Regions from separate parts of the Bradyrhizobium sp. AC87j1 genome, predicted to be linked through region 1. Evidence: riboswitches for the same ligand, from Rfam matches in the RefSeq annotation. Region 1 holds a riboswitch; each other region holds the start of a gene.
What was found. A riboswitch is a leader RNA that binds a small molecule or an ion and turns the genes downstream of it on or off. The one in region 1 is predicted to bind cobalamin.
Positions count from the first base shown of each region.

Region 1 (5,186 bases):
ACGCTGGTTTTTGCTCATCTTCAGCCACTGTTCATGCGCCGCCCCGATAATCGGCTCCTTCACCCGAAATCCGGCATAGCTCGCTCTGGCGCCTTCATCCACCGGTGCTTTGCTGAGTTCCTCCGAGAAAATCTTGCGGCTGCTTGAACCGCCGTTACGACAAGAACAGTGCTTTGAAGAGAGCGTTGACGGATGTCCATGACTTGTAGATCGCAAACACCGCAAAGACGATAGGCAGGCCGGCTTCCAGGATCATCCATGCGCGTCGCAAGCCGAGTGGCTACCGCCGCTTTCCCAAACGGCCTTCTGCTTTCTGCAGGGCCGCGTCGGCGGCATCCTTAACTTTGTGGTATGCGTCCCAATTCGAGTCCTCTTGGTCGTAGTATTCCGATCCCTCGAGCGCTTCGCGCTGACTTCTTAACTCTTCGGCGTCCGCGCCCTCTGCGGACTTCCGAGCGGCATGGAGTCGCTCATCTTCGATATACTGCGTGACCAATTTCGCTGTCTCGCGTTCGCGAAGCAGGTCGGTCCAGGTCCGCAACACGAAGCTAAGGAGCAGCAAGATGACAGCCAGCGCCATAAGCATGGCAAAAACTTCGGACCGATTGCCGAAGTCCAACGGGACCAGGCCCGTGCCTTTGAGCTGTACATCGAATGTCACGACGACCGCGCAAATCGCCGAAGCAATGATCAGATGGCGCCCCGTCCGCATCGTCTCGGCGCGCAATGGCTCGCCATACAGCCCCTCCAAAAAATCGGCGGTCGGGCTTTTAGTCGAGGCGCCATCTGTTGCATTGTCCTCGCTCACCGCTTGAGTCGCCTGAGAAATTGCTGCCGCCTTGAATGCCTGTTTCTTTCGGTGCCCGACCACTGATCCTGGCCGCCCGGCGTTGTGGTCATAGTAGAAACATTTCGGCCGCGCCGCCAGCTACGAACGGTCGAGCGCCGCTTCACAGACGGGTGCCCATGGTGTCCCTCTCAGCGACTTGCGCCACACGTGGGCGCAAGAAAGCGTGAGCCATCTTTAACCAGTCTTTAGCGTCGTTCCCGACGAACCGACCGTGCCACCGCGCAATTGACGGCGAGCAGTTTTAGTCGCGGCGAGAAACGACATGATCAACGCACATCGTGCGTGAGCGGCCAACGCGCGATTGGTACTCTTCGAGATCCACTTCGCGCGTCAGGTGCGAGTAACGAATCTTCAAAGCTGGCGTGAAGTTCGCCTTCTTCGATGCCCGCTTTGCCGCCGTCCGCACTGATGCGATGGCCGACAAAGACCTCGCGTCGGCACGTCTTGCGGTCATGTTCCCTCAGGGTAGCAGCACTATATTTGAGCCGAACCGGGTTGCCGCGCCTTTTCCATTGCGACCCTGCACGCGGCCGGAAAGGTCAGTGCGAAATCCGTCCTGAACTCATATTCTTTGACCATAGTACGGGGAGAGACGATCCGGAAGCGCCAATATCGGCGTCCACTTGGCTTCTTCCCGTACCCGCGCTTCCACTGCGACGTGTCAATCCGCACATCACCCATGTTCGGCCTTGATACCTCGAAAATTACACTCTGCCCTAGCGACCGCGCTTCAGGGCATCAACTCCTTCGGCTGGTAGGCGTTGGGCTCGCCCTTGATGTTCCGAACTGGTCCAATTCATCCGAGCGACTTACACGCCAAGTAAGCGTCGGCTCATACAGCGTGACGGACGGTTGCCCAATCGTGTGGCGGATCGAACAATTTTAGCTCCTGTGGTTGTGCCTCCAAGCGGCGCCTCAGAAATCGCCCATCAATGCGCCCTTTCCAACAACGCGCCGACCAGCCTTGATTGATCTCGCTGCCTGCCACGATCAGCATGAGCGGCTCCTTCACGCGGCGAGCAATGCGCCGCAGCGTAGCCGAGTCCAGATCGCTCATTGCCGCGGCGCCACCGGATGCGAGTGCCAATCGCCGAGGTAATCAACGTCACCCGCGCTATCCTGAAAAGCCCGCCGAATCTCTGCGACCTGCCAAGCGTGATCAGGCACGAAACAGTGTCGCCCGTGAAGGGCGTGCGGGCCGGGACCGCGAAGGTCGACTACCACCCGGTCTTTCCCCGCGCGCCCAGCCGAGAAGAACTCCGCCATTCTCAAGGGGGACAAATTCGCAAGCAAGTTTGCACATTGCCCGCATCACGTGCGAAGAAAGCAAGACGTTCATTCCCCGGCCCAAACAGCGTGGATGTGGGGGGCAATCAAACGCTCCCAGCGTGGCAGCACACGTGCTCTGTTTTGGCCTTGCAGTGTCAGGATAGACACTTGCCAGGTGCCGGGGTCGTACTTCCCTTCTGAGAGCAATCCGACCGCACTGCGGACGACTTCAAGCGAGACTTCTTGCAGATCAAAGCCTCCTCCGGTGAATGTAGGCGCATTGCACCCTAACGGCGTGACGATTCCGGTATTATCGAGACGCGGTTTGGATATATGTTTCTCGTCCTTCCAATGTTCATGGAGGCAAACCAAGCAGCTTTTGGAATCGTGAACAAAGCGCGCGACCACGCCGCCTGCGAGCCCCACGGTCGCGTAGCCTCACATAAGGCACATTCAGTTGGAAAGTGATTCCCCGAGCCAAGCCCCTGCCAGGGCGAGGGGTGGAGACTCGACGGGAAGCACTTACAGCGGACATCGCCGAGTGAAGGGATAGTCCAGACCACGAACGCCGCAAGGGTAAGAGGCGACGCGATCGGATCATGAAGCGTTTCAAATCGTCCCGTCAGGCTCAATTTTTCTGTCAGTTCATGATCAGGTCGCGAACCTTTTCCACATCCTCTCTCTCGGAGCCGTCACTGCCGACTTCCGTCGTGTTTCGCGCGAGCGAGCCTTTGCGACTTGGCGCGAGATCTCCACGACAAGCGCTCGCCGAACCTTGACCTCGGGGCTGCTCCAATTCGTTAACTTGACGGTGCCGCTTGACGAATCTCTGCGAGCGGCGCCTATATGTAGCCCGTCACGGTCTTCCATTCCCGCATCTCGTAGGATGGAAGCTAAGAGGGAACCCGGTGCGCCGGCAACGGCTATTCCGAGGCTGCCCCCGCAACTGTAAGCGGCGAGCGGTTGTCATCATGGTCACTGGCGCGACAGCGCTGGGAAGGCCGACAGCCCCAGCGACCCGCGAGCCAGGAGACCTGCCGCGACTGAACGAAAGTCCTCGGGCGGGGTGCCCCGGTGGGTCGCTTGCAGCCGGGCACATTTGCCAGCTCTCCTCGCAAGTCGTCCGCGCGGCCCCAGCGCCTAACATCGCGGGGTTGCCGATGTCGCCGTCTTACGATTTCGATCAGCATGGTCATCTCGTCGCGCCACCGGGTGTGCGGCCGCGCCTAGCGCAGGCGAAGCCTGCCGCGCCTGAGCCGTGTCTGGTGCCCCTTTCGCCATCGCCGGCTCCGCTGCCGTGGCCCCTCGCGCCATCGCCAAAGCCGCCCGACCTCACGCTCGATCCGTCGCGCGACGACTTGTTGACGTCGTTCGGCAAGCTGACGCTGACCGACCGTTATCTGCTCGCCGGCGAAACTTACCAGGACATGTTCGGGCGGGTGTCTTGCGCTTTCGCGGACGATGTTGCGCATGCCCAACGTCTCTATGATGCGATGTCCCGGCTATGGTTCATGCCGGCCACACCGGTGCTCTCCAACGGCGGGACCACGCGCGGCCTGCCGATCTCCTGCTTCCTCAACTCGGTGGCGGACTCGCTCGAAGGCATCGTCGGTACCTGGAACGAGAACGTCTGGCTTGCTTCCAACGGCGGCGGCATCGGCACCTACTGGGGCAATGTTCGCTCGATCGGCGAGAAGGTGAAGGGCGGCGTCACTTCAGGCATCATCCCGTTCATCCACGTCATGGACGGCCTGACGCTGGCGATCAGCCAGGGCTCGTTGCGGCGCGGCTCGGCGGCGGTCTATCTCGATATCCACCATCCCGAGATCGAGGAGTTCCTCGAGATTCGCAAGGCGTCCGGCGACTTCAACCGAAAGAGCCTCAACCTGCATCACGGCGTCAACGTCACCGATGAGTTCATGGGTGCCGTGGGCGCCGGCACCGCGTTCGCTCTGCGGAGTCCGAAGACTAACGAGGTCGTCCGCCAGATCGATGCCCGCCAGCTGTGGCAACGCATCCTTGAGAACCGGCTCCAGACTGGCGAGCCTTATCTCTTGTTCATCGACACCGTAAACCGCGCGCTCCCCAAGCATCAGCGCGAGCTGGGCCTCAAGGTCTCGACCTCCAACCTGTGCAGCGAAATTACCCTGCCGACCGGCATCGATCATCGCGACGAGGAGCGCACCGCGGTCTGCTGTCTGTCGTCGCTCAACCTCGAGACCTGGGACCAGTGGAGTGAGGAGCCCACCTTCATCGAGGATGTCATGCGCTTCCTCGACAACGTGCTCAACCACTTCATCACGGTGGCGCCGGACGGCATGAAGCGTGCCCGCTACGCTGCCCTGCGTGAGCGCTCCGTCGGCCTCGGCGTCATGGGCTTCCACTCCTTCCTGCAGGCCAAGGGCATTCCAATGGAAAGTGTCATGGCCAAGTCGTTCAATCTGAACATGTTCCGAAAAATCCGTCGCGACGCCGACGCGGCATCCGTGACGCTCGCGCGCGAGCGTGGTCCGTGCCCGGATGCCCTGGAACGCGGCGTGATGGCGCGCTTCAGCCATAAGATCGCAATCGCGCCGACCGCCTCGATCAGCATCATCTGCGGCGGCACCAGCGCCTGCGTCGAGCCAATCCCGGCCAACATCTACACCCATAAGACATTGTCCGGCGCCATCTCGGTGCGTAATCCGCATCTCGCCAAAGTGCTTGCGGCGAAGGGCGCCGACACTTCGGCGATGTGGCAGTCGATTATAGCACACGAAGGATCGGTGGCCCGTCTCGACATCTTGTCGGAGCACGAGAAAGCGATCTTTCGCACCGCTTTCGAGATCGACCAGCGCTGGATCGTCGAGCTTGCCGCCGACCGCGCCCCGTTCATCTGCCAAAGCCAGTCGATCAACCTCTATCTCCCAGCCGATGTCGATAAATGGGACCTTCACATGCTGCACTGGACGGCATGGCAGCGCGGATTGAAAAGCCTCTACTACTGCCGCTCAAAGTCTATCTCGCGCGCGGCGTTCGCCGGCAAGATCGGCGACAGCGACAAGGTGGCGGCGCCGCAGCCGCAGCG
Region 1 is NZ_PTFE01000122.1:2,389-7,574, reverse strand. It holds gene CV770_RS36135 (hypothetical protein) at 281-808, opposite strand; gene CV770_RS41885 (hypothetical protein) at 1,092-1,304, opposite strand; gene CV770_RS41880 (hypothetical protein) at 1,683-1,907, opposite strand; partial or broken gene CV770_RS36130 (IS6 family transposase) at 2,701-2,885, shown strand; cobalamin riboswitch at 2,962-3,175, shown strand; gene CV770_RS36125 (ribonucleoside-diphosphate reductase subunit alpha) at 3,280-5,186, shown strand, end outside.

Region 2 (5,186 bases), on a different contig from region 1:
GTAAAGGAGCTACGGCGCGATCTTGCTCTGCGCGACCATTTTACCGAGGGCCTTCGCTCCCCTCTAACTCTTCCTGTTCCATTGGCTCCATGCGAGCGAACCAGGAGCCAGGAGGAAAGGCCGCGATACGCTTGGCAAAGGAGGATTGCGGCTCCCAATCTTGCCCTTCGCTCTTCTCGAAAGTGATGACCCCGTTGTATGTAAAAAAACGGGGCCCTGGGATATTACAGTTCACTAAAAGCAAAACGCGCCACAGATCACCTTTCTCGGTCGGCTTGTCATTCTGCTTCGGCAAGTAGTCCACTCCAACAGGTTCAACGATAGTGCAGCGGCCCTGCCTCAGAAGATCGCCGAGCCGGCCTTGCATGGTCGTCACAAAGTTGAAGTTGCTCGGATCATGCAGAAAGCCAAAATTTGCGTCCCTTTCGCCATCCTTGACTTCACTGGCGATCAACGAGAGCGCCAGGGCGCGCCAGCCCAATTCCATCGGTTTGGCATAGGTCGACGCAAGTTGAATCGTGCCGTCGAGCGCGATCTTCCAGGTGATAACGTATTGTTCGTCTGATGTATCATCGCGGTGCCTGGTCCACGAAACGAAAACATGGTCATTTTCGTCAAGTTCAGCGACGCCCCACATTCGAGGGACGAACTGCGCCACCTTCGAGACATTGGAGATAATTTGTTCTATTGTCTCGCCGTCTTGCGCTCGCCACGTTGACTTGAATCTTTCGATAAGGGGGCTCTCGTTGGCGCGAACACTGTTGCTCGTCGCAGCCAACCCGGCCAGGCAGATCAGGGATTGACCGAGACAAAACCATAACGCGCGTCTTCCAGACATTTTCCTCATAACTGTCAGCCTATCTGCTTTCATCCACACGTCATTCTAAAGCGGGGCAACCTTTAACCTGTTATGCGCGAGCGCAAGAAGTTAGCGGCGACGCGACGGGGAGACCGATGGTGTCCCGTGCGAGCAGGCGCTCCCCTCTATGTCACGCGCCGCTAACTTCGCTGCCGGCGACAGCTTCAATCTGCTGTGCCGGACATGCCCAGCAGGAGGAGACTGGGCATGCCGAAGTCTTGCATTCTTCGTGCCAGGTGATGGACGGTATTTCACACCGCTTTTGTGTCCTCTTTGTCGACTTTCCGACTGGCAGGTCTCGATGTTTCCTTTCAGCGCTATCCAGCGCGGTTTATGCATCCTCGTCACGCGACGGTTTGGTCCGGTATCGTTGCCAGAATGTGCGTTTCGATCTCTGCCATGCGTTTGGGCATTTGCGGCCAATGGGCCATGGTGCGTTTGACGGCCAACGACGCGAAGCCGATCTTCACCGCCGAGCATTTGGAGTCTTGCTGAACTGCAAATCAACGTGCTGGCGGGGTATGTTGCTGGCCTTGCCAGCTGGGGCGTATTCAACACGGATCCTGTTGGCCGAGAAGGTGACTGGATGGTGGACGTCCTCAAGAACCGCTGGGAAGCCGGAGATGCGTTCTGCTCGAGGTGGCAGTCCCGACCGCGCAAGCCCGCATTTGTCCCTTCCACCAATCTGGCGTGCGGCCCGCGGGCAGCTCCGATGATCATTCCGATATCGCCGATTGAAAGCGCTTCTACATCATCTCAACGTGATGCACGGTGATTCGCGTAGCAGATGTCGCAGCATCAGCTTGAGACATAATCTGAGAGGTTGACGGAAGACTTCTCTTGCCGATAATCCAAGCCGTCGAGGTTCTCCGGTTTCCATTTGATCCGGAGCTAAGAGGGAAGCCGGTGACAATGCCGGCGCTGCCCCCGCAACTGTGAGCGGCAAGCCGCTGTCCAACGACGTCACTGAAGCCTGCGCGGCTTCGGGAAGGCCGGACAGAAGCGATGACCCGCGAGCCAGGAGACCTGCCCCGACAATGTATTCGTCCACGGGCGGGGTGTCCCGGTGGTGCGCCAAGCAGCCGTCGCACCGCGCGACTTCCCCTGCCTGCGTCCGCCATGGCCTTTGCCCCCAACATGGGGTTCACGCTATGACTCTTCTCTCCCTTCCGGTTGCCACCCTCGGAACGCCACGCATCGGTCCAAGGCGCGAGCTCAAACTCGCTCTCGAAAGTTACTGGGCCGGAAAAAGCAGCGAACAGCAGTTGCTCGAGGATGCAGCTGGCCTGCGTGCCGCGAACTGGGCTCGTCAGAAATCTATCGGCGTCACGGTCATTCCATCGAACGATTTCTCGCTGTATGACCAGGTGCTCGACACAAGTGTCATGGTTGGCGCCATCCCGGAGATCTACGCCTCGAAAGCCGAATCCGTTTCGCTCAAGACGTACTTCGCCATGGCCCGCGGATCACAATGCGACGATCAGGATGCGAGTTGCGGTCACGGACCGCGCGGATTTGGCGCACCCGCGCAGGAGATGACCAAGTGGTTCGACACCAACTATCACTACATGGTCCCCGAGTTTCACAGGGGACAGACTTTCAGGCTATGCTCTCGCAAGCCGATCGAGGAGTATGAGGAAGCCAAGGCCCTTGGCTTTCAGACCCGCCCTGTCCTGATCGGGCCGGTCACATTCCTAAAACTCGGCAAGAGTCCCGATCCTGCGTTCCAGCCACTCTCACTACTGGATGAACTGATACCGGCCTATATCGAGGTTCTGCAGGAATTGGCCAAACGTGGGGCAAATTGGGTTCAGTTCGACGAGCCCTGCCTGGTTCTTAATCTGGATGAGAGGGCGCGACAATCTTTGCGACATGCCTATGACCGGCTCGCCAAGGAGGGGCCAGCCATCAAGATCTTAGTCGCCAGCTATTTCGGCGATCTCGGGGACAATCTGGACACCGCCTTGAGCCTGCCAGTCGCCGGACTGCACCTCGATCTGGTTCGAGCGCCACAGTTGTTGGACCAGATCATCGCTGGCGGCCGAAGTGATCTCGTCATGTCGCTCGGTGTCGTCGACGGCCGGAATGTATGGCGGTCGAATTTGTCGTCGCTGCGCCAGCGGCTCGAACCCGCCATTGCGAAGCTCGGCAAGGATCGTGTACAGATTGCCCCATCCTGCTCGCTGCTTCATGTGCCGGTCGATGTTGAACTCGAAACCGGGCTCGCTTCCGACGTCAAGAGCTGGCTTGCTTTCGCGGTCCAGAAGATGCGAGAGCTCGCGATCCTGGCGCGGGCACTCACAGGCGACCAGAATGTTGCGCTAGCTCTTGCCGAGTCGGACTGTGCCGCGACTGTCCGCCGGACTTCGCCGAAAATCCATGATGCCAATGTCGCTGTCCGGATGAAAGCGATCGACCAGACCATGCGTCGGCGCGCGAGCCCATTTGCCCGTCGTGCCGAGATCCAAAGCAATCGTTTCGGACTACCGGCTTTTCCTACCACGACGATCGGATCGTTTCCGCAGACCAAAGAGGTCCGGAATGCCCGTGCGGCGCATGCCCGAGGCGCTATGAGCGACGAGCAATACGACAGGTTCCTCAAGGAGGAGACGGCGCGCGCCGTACGCTGGCAGGAGGACATCGGTCTCGATGTCCTCGTGCACGGCGAGTTCGAACGCAATGACATGGTGCAGTACTTCGGTGAGCAACTCGTCGGCTTCGCATTTACCAGGAATGGATGGGTGCAGTCCTACGGATCGCGCTACGTCAGGCCACCGATCCTGTTTGGCGATGTAGTGCGGTCGAAGCCTATCACCGTAGGCTGGTGGCGCTACGCGCAATCACTAACGAGGAAGCCGATGAAGGCGATGTTGACCGGACCGGTGACGATCTTGAACTGGTCCTTTGTTCGCGATGATATTCCCAGAAGCGAGGTCTGCCGCCAGATTGCGCTCGCGATCCGAGACGAAGTCCGCGATCTCGAGAATGCTGGTGCGACCATGATCCAGATCGACGAAGCTGCACTTCGCGAAGGATTGCCGTTGCGTCGATCGGAGTGGACCGCCTATCTCGACTGGGCCGTGGATTGCTTCCGCATCTGTTCATCCGGCGTCGCTGATCAAACGCAAATTCATACACATATGTGCTACTCGGAGTTCAACGACATCATCGGTGCGATCGCTGCAATGGACGCAGATGTCATCTCGATCGAGACGTCGCGGTCGAAAATGGAACTACTCGACGCGTTCAGGAACTACGAATATCCAAATCAGATCGGGCCGGGCGTGTACGACATCCACTCTCCACGCGTTCCCAAGGCGGGCGAAATGAAGGAGCTGATGGCGTTGGCTCGGACCCGGCTGCAGGATTCGCAGCTCTGGGTCAATCCGGACTGCGGCCTTAAGACGCGCAAATGGGAGGAGGTTCGGCCGGCGCTAGCGAACATGGTCGCTGCCGCCCGCCAACTGCGCGCTGCATTCGATCCGCGAGGCCGTTGATCCGGGCTTGGGTCTCTTCTCGACTAAGCTGATCCTCTTGCGGTCATTTGCGCTCTCCATAATCGATGGATTCTTGGGAACACAAAAAAAACCCGGCCCCGCTTAGCGGGCCGGGCGAAAGTCTGGGAGGAGCGACGCTGACGCATCGCGCGGACTTCCATCGGCGGAAGAGAGGACAACCGCCGGTTCGATCACGGCAAGGACATTCACCGAAAATCTGAGCCCAGTTGAAGCACAAGCTCAGCGTAGCTCAATTATGCAGTGGTATGCGACCGTATAGCCTGAAGCGTATAAATATACACCAAGGTTTGTCGCTCAAGAGCACGTCGGCAACGATTACGACAGAGCCGAGGGAGGCGGTGATGCCGGGCGGTCACCGCAGGGCACGAGCCGCAAATTCGGCGCGCTTTCCTGCCTGGAAACCTTATGCTCCATCAGCGCGACGATACGAATAACCTGGCTCCAAGGATCTCGCAGCGTGGACAATGCATGAGCGGTTGCTATTGATTTGAACCCTGCTTACGGCAGTCCTTGGCCGACCGGTTCCACCCGATAGTCGGGTTTCGGCTTGGGCCTTTGTTTGAGAGTCTATGAGCGGACCACGTGGAGGATGTCACGAGCTTGAAGATGGCACGGTGCCGATAGGTTGCTCTACAGCCGTGAGCGTGGTCCTGCCCTCAACATAGGCCAGTTGGCGATCTCGGATCCGACACGACTCGGCTCGGCGCAGAGTTAGACCGGACGTCCAGCGCCTTGCCGTTCGTGCTAAACGTACCCGGGCGAGCAGTGCCTCGCGGATCATTCAGAGCGTGCCGGGCTGGGAAGGAGTG
Region 2 is NZ_PTFE01000042.1:13,301-18,486, forward strand. It holds gene CV770_RS21540 (nodulate formation efficiency C protein) at 41-838, opposite strand; cobalamin riboswitch at 1,705-1,907, shown strand; gene metE (5-methyltetrahydropteroyltriglutamate--homocysteine S-methyltransferase) at 2,011-4,356, shown strand.
Region 2: it holds a riboswitch for cobalamin, as region 1 does, so the genes downstream of both, metE (5-methyltetrahydropteroyltriglutamate--homocysteine S-methyltransferase) here and CV770_RS36125 (ribonucleoside-diphosphate reductase subunit alpha) in region 1, are expected to answer to the same signal.

Region 3 (5,186 bases), on a different contig from region 1:
GGGAAGGCCGGGTGCTGGCTCGCACCCGCGGTCCGCTGCGCGAAATGCACACGCAGAAAGAACCGCACAGCAGCATACAGGTGGTGCCGATCACTCGGCCTTCCCTGCGCGATGGCTGGACGGCTTATGCCGTGATCTCCCGGGAGCCGACCATTCCTTCTGGCCTCCCTCGCCCCGCGAATTGGATGATGCAGTCTGCCCGGTTGGGCTCGCTCGCACCTTCGCGAAGGCTTGACCGTAGCAACGACGGCCAGGACCACACGGTTTTGCCGTACGCACGGCCCGCCATTTCGCCGCAGTATTCCCAGCCCTGTCGACGAAGCCGGAAACTTACAGACGAGACGAAGCCTAGCAGCGCCGCTCGTCCGCACGCGGTTACGGACTCACAGGGACTACCCGCCCTGCCCGCACCTCTCATGCCGACGCTGCCGCGTCCACCGCAAGCCCGGCTCGCGACAGTGACGACCACATAGTCGCCCCTCTTGGGTGAGCCGGGATGGGCGACACATACGCCGAAACCGAATTTCGGTAAAGTGGAATATTTTCGGCGACGAGGATTGACAGAGGGCGACACAGGCACGATCGCGTAGCCCGGATGGAGCCAACGGGTCGGCGCGGAGCGCCGCCCGATGACAGGCTCCGCGCAATCCGGGACGGTGCGAGATGCCGGGCGAGCGGCCCCGGATTACGCTTTCGCTCCATCCGGGCTACGGCCACGATCGGCCGCTCAGGCCGATATTGCTCGCTTGCGTCCGGCCGGATCGATCAGACGGACGATCTCACAGATCGCGACGAGGGCGGCGAGCCAGACCGCGCTGGTCAGTCCAATGCGCATCACGATGGCGGCGGTGAAGGCGCCCTCGCCGCCGAGGAACGGCGTCGCGGCGAGCAGCGCGAGCTCGTAAATGCCGTAGGCGGCGATGAGCGTGATCGCCAGCGCCAGCGGCCTGCGGCCCTGCGGCAGCAGGCCGAGCACCGTCGACGAGGCCGCGGTCGCCAGAAGCGCAGCCGCGCCGATCACGAAGCCCCAGGCAATCGTGCTGGAGTCAACGGGATAATGCAGCACGCCGAAACCGATGGTCTGGTTGACGAGCCAGGCACCGGTGACGACGAGCAACGCCGGACGCTGCGGCAGCATCGCCGCGGCAATGACGGCGAAGGCCGCGAACGGCGTGGCGCAGGCGAACGCAAAACTTGCGAGCGCGCATGACGCCGTCAGCAGCGCAAAGCAGAACATCGGCGCAAGGCGCGGCGCGACCGGGTGAAGCCGGAAGCGATCGTCGCCAGACGGCAGGATGCTGAGAGCCATGGGTGAATCTCCTTCTCTTTCGAATGCTAATCCATTTGAGGGCACCTGACAGCCCTGACGAAAATCAGAACGTTGCGCCGGCCTTGAGCAGATAGGTGCGGCCGGGCAGCGGATAGGCGCTGAAGCGGCCGTCCGTGAAGGTGCTCGCGATGGCATAGTCGTAGTAGAGCGCGTTCAGCACGTTGTTGACGCTGAGGGACCAGAAGTAGCGCTCAACCTGGCCGCTGAGCTTGAGATCGATCGTGCCGTTGGCGGGGATCGGCTTCTGGGTGCCCGCCTGGTCGTTGTCCATGCGACGCTCGCTCCAGAAGCGCGCGGTGGCATCGAGCACCACGTAATTCTGCCAGATGTTCCAGGTGACGCCCGCACTCGCCGTGTAGCGCGAGACCAGCGGCACGTCGTTGCCGGCCCAGATGCCTTCGCGGAAGACCGCGCTTGTATAGGCCACGCCGGAGCGCAGCAGCAGGGCGTCGTTGACGCGATAGGATAGACTGGTCTCAGAGCCGTAGCGGCGGGTCGGATCAAGATTGGTGTTGTAGAACAGGACCGGATTGAAATGGACCTCGTTGGTGAGATCCATCAGATAGACACTGCTCTGCAGCTGCAACCCGCCGCCCTTGATGCGAACACCGCCCTCAATGTCCTGCGAGGTCTGGGTCTTGAGCTGGAACGTTTGCGGGATCGCAGCGAAGGTAAAGGGATCGAACGAAGGCCCTGAGGACAGGCGCTCGTCGACATCAGGCGTGCGGAACGCGCGCGCAACGCGGCCGAACAGCGAGACCTGGTCGTTGAGGCGATGCTCGGCGCCGAGATGCAGCGCATATTGGGTCTCGTTGCTCGTCAGCGGCAGCGCGCCGATGTCGGCGTTGAACGGAGCTGCCGGGTCGAAATTGTCGCGTGCCGCAAGCCTGACGTTCTGCACACGCGCGCCGTAGGAGATGTCCGTCGTGGGCGCGATTCCCAATGTGTGCTGGAAATAACCCGCAACCGTCTGCTGCCTGAGGTCGTAATTGTGCCATGGGGAGAGCCCCTGCCCGGCGCCGCGGTTCTGCTCAAAGCTCGCATCGTAATAGTCGATGCCGGTCAGGAGCTGCGACGGCATGCCGAGCAGCAGGCTCTTCACGCTGAGCCGCGGCGTGATCGACCATGTCGTCAGATGGGAACCGACATAGGTCGACGTGAAGAACGCCGGAACCGGCGTCGGGGTGGAGAAGAAAGCACTCTGCTGCTTCTTGTCGCGCACGCCGCCGTCGACGATGAGATCGACGCCGTTGACCAGGGTCTTGGTGAAACCCGCAGTCGCGCCAAAACCCTGCTGGTTGGCGTAGTTGAAGGGCGTGCTGGTCCCTCGCCGGTTGGCCCTGAGCTCGTCGAGGCCGATGGAGGGATCGACAGTGCGGCCGCCCGGCAGTCGCAGCTCCTGATTGTCGCCAGTGACGGTGAGAAAAGCGGTCAGGCCGGGCGTGGTGTAATTGAGATTGCCGACGCCATTCTGCTGGGAATAGCGGTTGTTGTCGCGATAGCCATCGGTCCTGACCGTATTGCCGTAGAACGAGGTCGACCACGGACCCGAATTGAGTGAGGTCGACACGTTGCCGAGCCTGGTGTTGAACGAGCCGAAGCCAGCCTCGATGCGCGCGGTCACGGGCGGTCCGCCAACGCCATTTTTGGTGACGATGTTGATCACACCGCCGACCGCGTTGTCGCCGTAGAGCACCGCGCCGGAATTGCCCCGCGTGATCTCGATGCGTTCGATCGAATTGAGCGGGATGGTGGAGAGGTCCACCTGCGCCATGTCGACGTCGTTCAACCGCCGTCCGTTGACCAGCACCAGCGTGTTGGCGGTGGCAAAGGCGCCGAAGCCACGCAGGTCCACGCTGGTCTTGGCGCCGATCTGACCGCCATAGAGCGTCGTGATCTGGGCCCCCGGCGTCTGCGTCGCGATGATCTCGGCAAGCGTCTGCGACGGCGAATGCGCAATATCCGCGGCCGTGATGACGGTCGTGGCAGCCCCGACGACGCCGCCGCTGCCGGCGGCAGCCTCACCGCCGGAGCCGGATGAGCCGGCGCCATTGCCTGCCGGCGCGACATTCGTCCTCACCCGCTGCCGCGTCGCCTCGCCGTCACCGATCGCCCTGGCGCGCGTGCGGTTCTGATCGTCGGGCCTGGTCACCTCGATCGGCGGCAATTGCTCGGCAAGCGCCTGCCGGGCGAAGGCGGAGGACAGATCGAGCGAATGGAGGGAAACGGATGCGAGCAGGCCGGCGCTGAGGCGCCTGGCAGCAGGGACAAGACGGGACACAATTGTAACCTCGGTATGACGTCAGTGGCACGTCACAGCGAACGAGGTTTCACGGCAGAGCGATGGATTGCTCCGGTGAAGCTAATGTCTGTACTCCCCGACCGACATCTTCGCGTGTGACCACGGCTGACGGCAGGTCTCCTGGCTCGCGGGTCGTGACCTTTCGTCGCCTTCCCAGGACCGAGATTCCCAGTGGCATGAGACGAAAGATTCACCGCTTACAGTTGCGGGGGCAGCCGTGGCGTTGAGACAAATCCCTGCGTTGGGACAATCCCGCACCACATTCCCTTTTGATCTCCGTGAGGAGAACCGTCGCCGATCATTTACGAGCCGTTGGCCCCGGGAGTCAATCGACCGGTGCATGCCGGGCGCTCAGGTCCGCCCTCGCACCCGTTGCGCCTGGGCCCAGGCGACAGCGACGTCGCGCGGCGGAACATCGACGCGCTTGATCGGGGTCAATTCGCCGGAGGCCGAGACGATGGCGGTCTCCTCGCGGCGACAGCGCGTGCAGACAAAGCGCACCTCGTGCGGAGACGCCGACCAGCTCGACCGCTTCACATTGGCCGCCATCGGCCAGGCATCACAATGCGAGCACGACACCAGAAATCGACCGGGATCGAGCATACCCATTTCCATCGGACTCCACGTCCTGCCCACTTGCTTCAATGATTAACCCAAGTGAATCGTTCCGGTGTCCCAGCACCGCCACTGGGTGCGCTGCGAGAAAGCGGTGGCCTCAGCGCGCGCCCCTGAGGGTGCAGGAGGTGGTGCAGGTGACCGTGGTGCCGCGATCGCATGATTTGCAGGCACTGACGCACTGGTTCATATCGCGGGGATTGTAGCTGTAGTTCCGCATCGGGCAGGTCGGCGTCGAGCCGGTGATATCCTGCTCCTGGTCGCAGGCCGCCGTCATGAGCGCGAATATGATCACGGCAACGAGGCGCATGTGATTGCCCTGTCAAGCATGGCAAATGACACTCGCGAGGTGCGCTGCATTGCAGCTAACCCCGGCCTTTCCACCACGAGCGATCGCTCGCGAGGTCAAGGATGCGCGCCAAACCTTAAGAACGGATTGCAGCCGGCGTCAGGCAGCAGCCTTGGTCGCGATCGCCTGCCGCATGTCCACCGCCAGCTGACGGTACTGTTCCGAGAGTTTCAGATAGAACTCGCGCTTGGTGCTGTCGGTGGCGAGCTTGGCGATCAGCTCGCATTCGGCGGTGAGCGTCTCGAACCGTTCCAGCCTGTCCTGAAGTTCCGTCATCGGCGTGTCCCCGTCAAACGCCTCAAGGACATCCAACCTAAGCCCGGGAAATAGGTCACGGCGAACATCGTTATCGAGTAGAAACGTTTTTTCCGGACAGGGCGGGCTGGCGCAACAAAAACGGCTATTTCTGCTCCTGGCGCCAGGCACCGTCCCACCCCTCCTCCGGCGGCTTGGCCTCGAATTGCGCGATGCGGCCGAGCATCGTACGCGAGGGACCGTCGCCGGGGACGGCTTCGAGCGCGGCGTTGAAAGCGGCGCGCGCCTCGTCGAAGCGGCGGGCCCGATAGGCGGCGAGCGCTTCGGCATAATGC
Region 3 is NZ_PTFE01000005.1:139,606-144,791, reverse strand. It holds gene CV770_RS05430 (hypothetical protein) at 728-1,309, opposite strand; gene CV770_RS05425 (TonB-dependent receptor) at 1,374-3,611, opposite strand; cobalamin riboswitch at 3,726-3,940, opposite strand; gene CV770_RS05420 (hypothetical protein) at 3,984-4,247, opposite strand; gene CV770_RS05415 (hypothetical protein) at 4,348-4,557, opposite strand; gene CV770_RS42465 (hypothetical protein) at 4,696-4,872, opposite strand; gene CV770_RS05410 (adenylate/guanylate cyclase domain-containing protein) at 4,997-5,186, opposite strand, start outside.
Region 3: it holds a riboswitch for cobalamin, as region 1 does, so the genes downstream of both, CV770_RS05425 (TonB-dependent receptor) here and CV770_RS36125 (ribonucleoside-diphosphate reductase subunit alpha) in region 1, are expected to answer to the same signal.

Region 4 (5,186 bases), on a different contig from region 1:
GGAGTACGGTCCGATGAAGGTGGCCGGGTTTGGGTTCAGGAGAGATGTCACTCTCGCTTCGCTGCGCGAAGCGCTGCTGGCGGCGGGTGATCCCGAAGGCCTCACGGCGATGGCAACTGTCAGCGACAAGGCCGACGCGGAGCCGCTGAAGCAGCTCGCGCGCGAGTGCGGCGTGCCGATCAAGGCTGTTCCGGCCGACATGTTGGCCGGTATCGCCACGCCGACCTGGTCCAATCTTGTGGCGGAGAAGTTCGGCACTGGATCGGTCGCCGAAGCAGCAGCTCTCGCTGCGGCCGGGCCGCGTGCACGGCTGATCTCGACACGTGTTGTCTCGCAGGATCGCACCGCGACCGCGGCGATTGCGGAAGGAGACGGCGCATGACGGTGCATTTCATTGGCGCAGGACCGGGCGCGGCCGATCTGCTGACGTTGCGGGGGCGCGACCTGATCGCGGCCTGTGCGGTCTGCCTCTATGCCGGCTCGCTGGTCCCCGAGGGCGTGCTGGCCCATTGTCCGCCCGGCGCGCGCATCGTCAATACCGCGCCGCTGTCGCTCGATGAGATCATTGCCGAGATCGCCGCCGCGCATGCGGCGGGCAAGGACGTCGCTCGCCTGCATTCGGGCGATCTCTCGATCTGGTCGGCGATGGGCGAGCAGCTCCGCCGCCTGCGCGCGCTTGGCATTCCGTTTACCGTGACACCTGGTGTGCCGTCCTTCTCCGCCGCTGCGGCAGCGCTGGAAGCCGAGCTCACGCTGCCGGGGCTTGCTCAGACGGTGGTGCTGACGCGCACGCCGGGCCGTGCCAGCGCGATGCCTGAGGGCGAGAAGTTGGCAGCCTTCGCCGCGACCGGTGCGGTGCTGGCGATCCATCTGTCGATCCATCTGCTCGACAAGGTCGTCGCCGAGCTCGCGCCGTATTATGGCGCGGATTGCCCGGTCGCCATCGTCTGGCGCGCGAGCTGGCCGGACCAGCGCATCGTCCGCGCCACGCTTGCTACGCTCGATGCTGCCGTCGGCACCGAGATGGAGCGCACCGCGATCATTCTGGTCGGCAGAACGCTTGGCGCTGCGGATTTCGACGAGAGCCGCCTCTATGCTGCCGACTATGATCGCCGCTATCGGCCTGTCGGTGCCGAGCCACGCTTTCCGGAGGCCTCGTGATGGCGGCAGGGCTCGTCATCTCCGCACCGGCTTCCGGCGTCGGCAAGACCACGGTGACGCTGGCGCTCGCGCGCGCCTGGCGCAATCGCGGATTGAACGTGCAGTGCTTCAAGAGCGGTCCCGATTACATCGATCCCGCCTTCCACGCCGCCGCTACGGGACGCGCTTCCGTCAACGTCGATAGCTGGGCGATGGACCGCGGGGCGATCTCGCATCTCGTCAGCCGCGGCGCGAACGCCGATATCGTGCTCGCCGAGGGCTCGATGGGCCTGTTCGACGGCGTCGCCGCGCGCGGTGTCTCCGGCACCGGTGCCACCGCCGACATTGCGGAGTTGCTGGGCTGGCCAGTGGTTCTGGTGATCGATCCCTCCGGCCAGGCGCAGACCGCGGCGGCGATCGCCGCAGGCCTTCGCGATTATCGCCCCGGTGTGCGGCTTGCCGGCGTCGTGCTCAACCGCGTCGCCAGCCCGCGCCATGAAGATCTCGTGCGGCGTGCGCTCAACGGCGTCGGCATTGCCGTGTTCGGCGCGCTGCCGCGTCACGCCGAGATCAACCTGCCGAAGCGACATCTCGGCCTGGTGCAGGCCGAAGAGCAGGGCGAGATCGGCAAGCTGATCGACGAGGCCGCTCGCTTCGTTGCCGAGCATGTCGATCTCGATGCGGTGCTGGGATCGGCTGCCAGCTGGTCGCCGCAACCTGCCGCGAATGGGCTGAACGTGACACCGCCGGGGCAGCGCATTGCGCTGGCCCGCGACGAGGCGTTCTCCTTCGTCTATCCGCATATGCTGGAAGCCTGGCGCGGGGCGGGCGCGGAGATCTCGACATTCTCGCCGCTCTCCGATGAGGCGCCCGACGCGAGCGCCGACGTGTGCTGGCTGCCCGGCGGCTACCCCGAGCTCCATGCCGGCAAGATCGCGGCCAATGCGCGTTTTCGCAGCGGCCTGCGCGCGTTCGCCGAAACGCGGCCGGTGCACGGCGAATGCGGAGGCTATATGGTGCTGGGAACCGCTCTGACCGACGCGGACGGTGTCCGCCACGAGATGACAGGCCTGCTTGGCCTCGAGACGAGCTTTGCCAAGCGTCGCATGCATCTCGGTTATCGTCTGGCCGAACTCGCCGCGCCGATGCCGGGACATCGCTCCGGCGCGCGCCTGCGCGGCCACGAATTCCACTATTCGACCATTCTTGCCCAGCCGGACATGCCGCTGGCCGTAGTGCATGATGCGACTGGCGCAGTCATCGCCGAGACCGGCTCGCAGCGCGGCCACGCCACCGGCACGTTCTTTCATCTGATCGCGGAGGACCGGTGAGCGGATTCGTCTCCTTCATCTCCGCCGGACCCGGCGACCCCGAGCTTCTCACGCTCAAGGGCGCCGCGCGGCTGCGCGAAGCCGACGTCGTGCTCTATGACGATCTTGCCTCCGGCGCGATCCTCGATCTCGCCCGGCCCGGCGCCAATCTCGTCGCGGTGGGGAAACGGGCAGGGCGTCCCTCGACCAAGCAGCACCACGTCAACCGCTTGCTAGTCGACTATGCCGCAACCGGCGCGCGCGTGGTTCGGCTCAAGTCGGGCGATGCCGGCATTTTCGGCCGGCTCGAGGAGGAGTTGGAGACGCTGCGTGAGGCCGGCATCGGCTACGAGATCGTTCCCGGCGTGACATCGGCCTGTGTTGCCGCGGCGCAAGCCGGCATTCCCCTGACCCGGCGCCATACCTCGCGCCGGGTGCAGTTCGTCACCGGGGCTGATGTCACCGGCGAGCTGCCGCCCAACCTGAACTGGGCGGCGCTGGCCGACCCTGAAGCGACGACCGTGGTCTATATGGGCCGGCGCACCTTCCCGGCGCTTGTCGCAAAGTTGATCGCGCACGGGCTCGCTGCGGATACCCCCGCGCTGTTCGCCGAATCCCTCGGACGCCCCGACGAACGGCTGGTCCGCACCACCATCGCCGAGCTTGCCGAGCAGCTTGCGCGCGGCGGCGCCGCCTCGACGGCCGCCGTGATCCTGTTTGGGGCGCTGGCGGGGGATTATCCGTCATGACGGCCTTGGCCGCCGCTCGCCCCTTGACGCAGGCTCAGCGAAAGGGGCACACAAGAGAGGCATGGTGCTCGACGCGGCGCAAAGCGCCGGAGCATAATCGGGAATGGGGGTGGGCGGACCCAGTTGCGGCGCCCAAAACCCCAGCCGCCCCCGCGACTGTAAGCGGTGAGGGACTCCGATCAGCCACTGGGCCGCAAGGTCCGGGAAGGCCGGAAATCCCGGGGAACCGCGAGCCAGGAGACCGGCCCTGCACGTTTTGAGGCCAAGGCCGTCGGGTGTGACGGCAGGAAGGAATTGAGCCATGCATATCGAACCCGGGGTCGTGACGGGCGCCAAGCTCGTGTTGAGTTACGCAACCGGCATCGCCGCAGGCGGCGTTGCGCTGAAGCTCGCGGTGGAGACCGTGCGTGAGCAGGGCATCACGTCGTTCGCGGCGCGGACGCTCGCCACCACAGTCCTTGTCTTCACCTTCTTCGAGATCCTGCCGCACTTCCCGGTCGGCGTCTCCGAGGTGCACTTCATTCTCGGCTCGACACTGTTCCTGCTGTTCGGTGCGGCGCCCGCGGCCTTCGGCCTCGCATTCGGCCTGCTGCTCCAGGGCGTCTTCTTCGAGCCGGTCGACATCCCGCAATATGGCATGAACGTCACGACGCTGCTGGTGCCGCTGTTCGCGATCCAGGCGATCGCCACACGGATCATTTCGCGCAACACCGCCTATGTCGATTTGAAGTATCGGCAGGCGCTGGCGCTCTCGACGACCTACCAGGCCGGCGTGATCGCCTGGGTGGCGTTCTGGGCGGTCTATGGCTCCGGTTTTGCCATGACCAATCTCGCCAACATCGCGACGTTCGCCGCGTCCTATGCGCTGGTCATCGTGATCGAGCCGCTCGCCGATCTCGCGGTGCTGGCGCTGGCGAAGTCGCTGCGCGGCGTCACCGCGCCCGGCCTCGTCACCCCGCGCCTGCACAACGCGGCCTGAGAGACAAGCGAGCGGGCGGCCGCAGGGCCGCCCGTCGCGTTCGCGATGCTCACGCTCTCTTTGATAGGCATCGGTTGCGGTGATCCCGACCAGCTCACGCGCGCCGCTGTTCGAGCGATCAACGCCGCTGATCTCGTCCTGATCCCGCGCAAGGGAACGGCGAAGTCCGATCTCGCCGATCTCAGGCGGACGATCTGCGCGGATGTGCTCACCAGCGACAAGACAGCCATCGCTGAGTTCGACCTTCCCGTGCGCGACGTCGCTGAAGCTGACTACCGCAAAGGCGTAGACGATTGGCACGATGCGGTTGCCGCGGCCTGGTCGCAGACGGTCTCAAACCATCTCGAAGGTGAGGGCAAGGTTGCGCTGCTGATCTGGGGCGATCCCTCGCTCTATGATTCCTCGTTGCGGATTGCGCGGCGGCTCAATCCGTTGCCGACGATCAAAGTCGTGCCCGGCATCACCTCGATCCAGGCGCTGTGCGCGGCCCATGCGCTGCCGCTCAACGACATCGGCGAGCCCTTTCTGGTCACGACCGGGCGGCGTTTGCGTGAAGGCGGCTGGCCGCAAGGTGTCGACACCGTGGTGGTGATGCTCGATGGCGGCACGGCGTTTCAATCGCTTGATCCGGAAGGCTTGCAGATCTGGTGGGGCGCCTATCTCGGCATGCCCGACCAGATCGTCATGTCCGGCGTGCTCGCCGAGGTTGGCCCGCGCATCGTCGCGGCGCGGCAGGAAGCGCGCGAGCGGCACGGCTGGATCATGGACAGCTACATTCTGAAGCGCAGGCCGTAAGCGAGGCAGTATGCTCCCCGAATGGGTCACCCGAAACTGCCCCGACGTCTCCGCCGTCCATCGCGAGGCGGCAATCGCGCGGCAGGCGCAATTGACAAAGCCGACCGGCGCACTCGGCCGGCTGGAGCAGCTCGCGATCGAGCTTGCGGGCCTGCAGGCGACCGAACAGCCGCGTACCGCGCGGGTGCCGATCATCATCTTCGCCGGCGACCA
Region 4 is NZ_PTFE01000001.1:1,995-7,180, forward strand. It holds gene cbiE (precorrin-6y C5,15-methyltransferase (decarboxylating) subunit CbiE) at 1-17, shown strand, start outside; gene CV770_RS00020 (cobalamin biosynthesis protein) at 14-382, shown strand; gene cobM (precorrin-4 C(11)-methyltransferase) at 379-1,161, shown strand; gene CV770_RS00030 (cobyrinic acid a,c-diamide synthase CobB) at 1,161-2,471, shown strand; gene cobA (uroporphyrinogen-III C-methyltransferase) at 2,468-3,199, shown strand; cobalamin riboswitch at 3,245-3,463, shown strand; gene CV770_RS00040 (energy-coupling factor ABC transporter permease) at 3,501-4,178, shown strand; gene cobF (precorrin-6A synthase (deacetylating)) at 4,224-4,973, shown strand; gene cobT (nicotinate-nucleotide--dimethylbenzimidazole phosphoribosyltransferase) at 4,984-5,186, shown strand, end outside.
Region 4: it holds a riboswitch for cobalamin, as region 1 does, so the genes downstream of both, CV770_RS00040 (energy-coupling factor ABC transporter permease) here and CV770_RS36125 (ribonucleoside-diphosphate reductase subunit alpha) in region 1, are expected to answer to the same signal.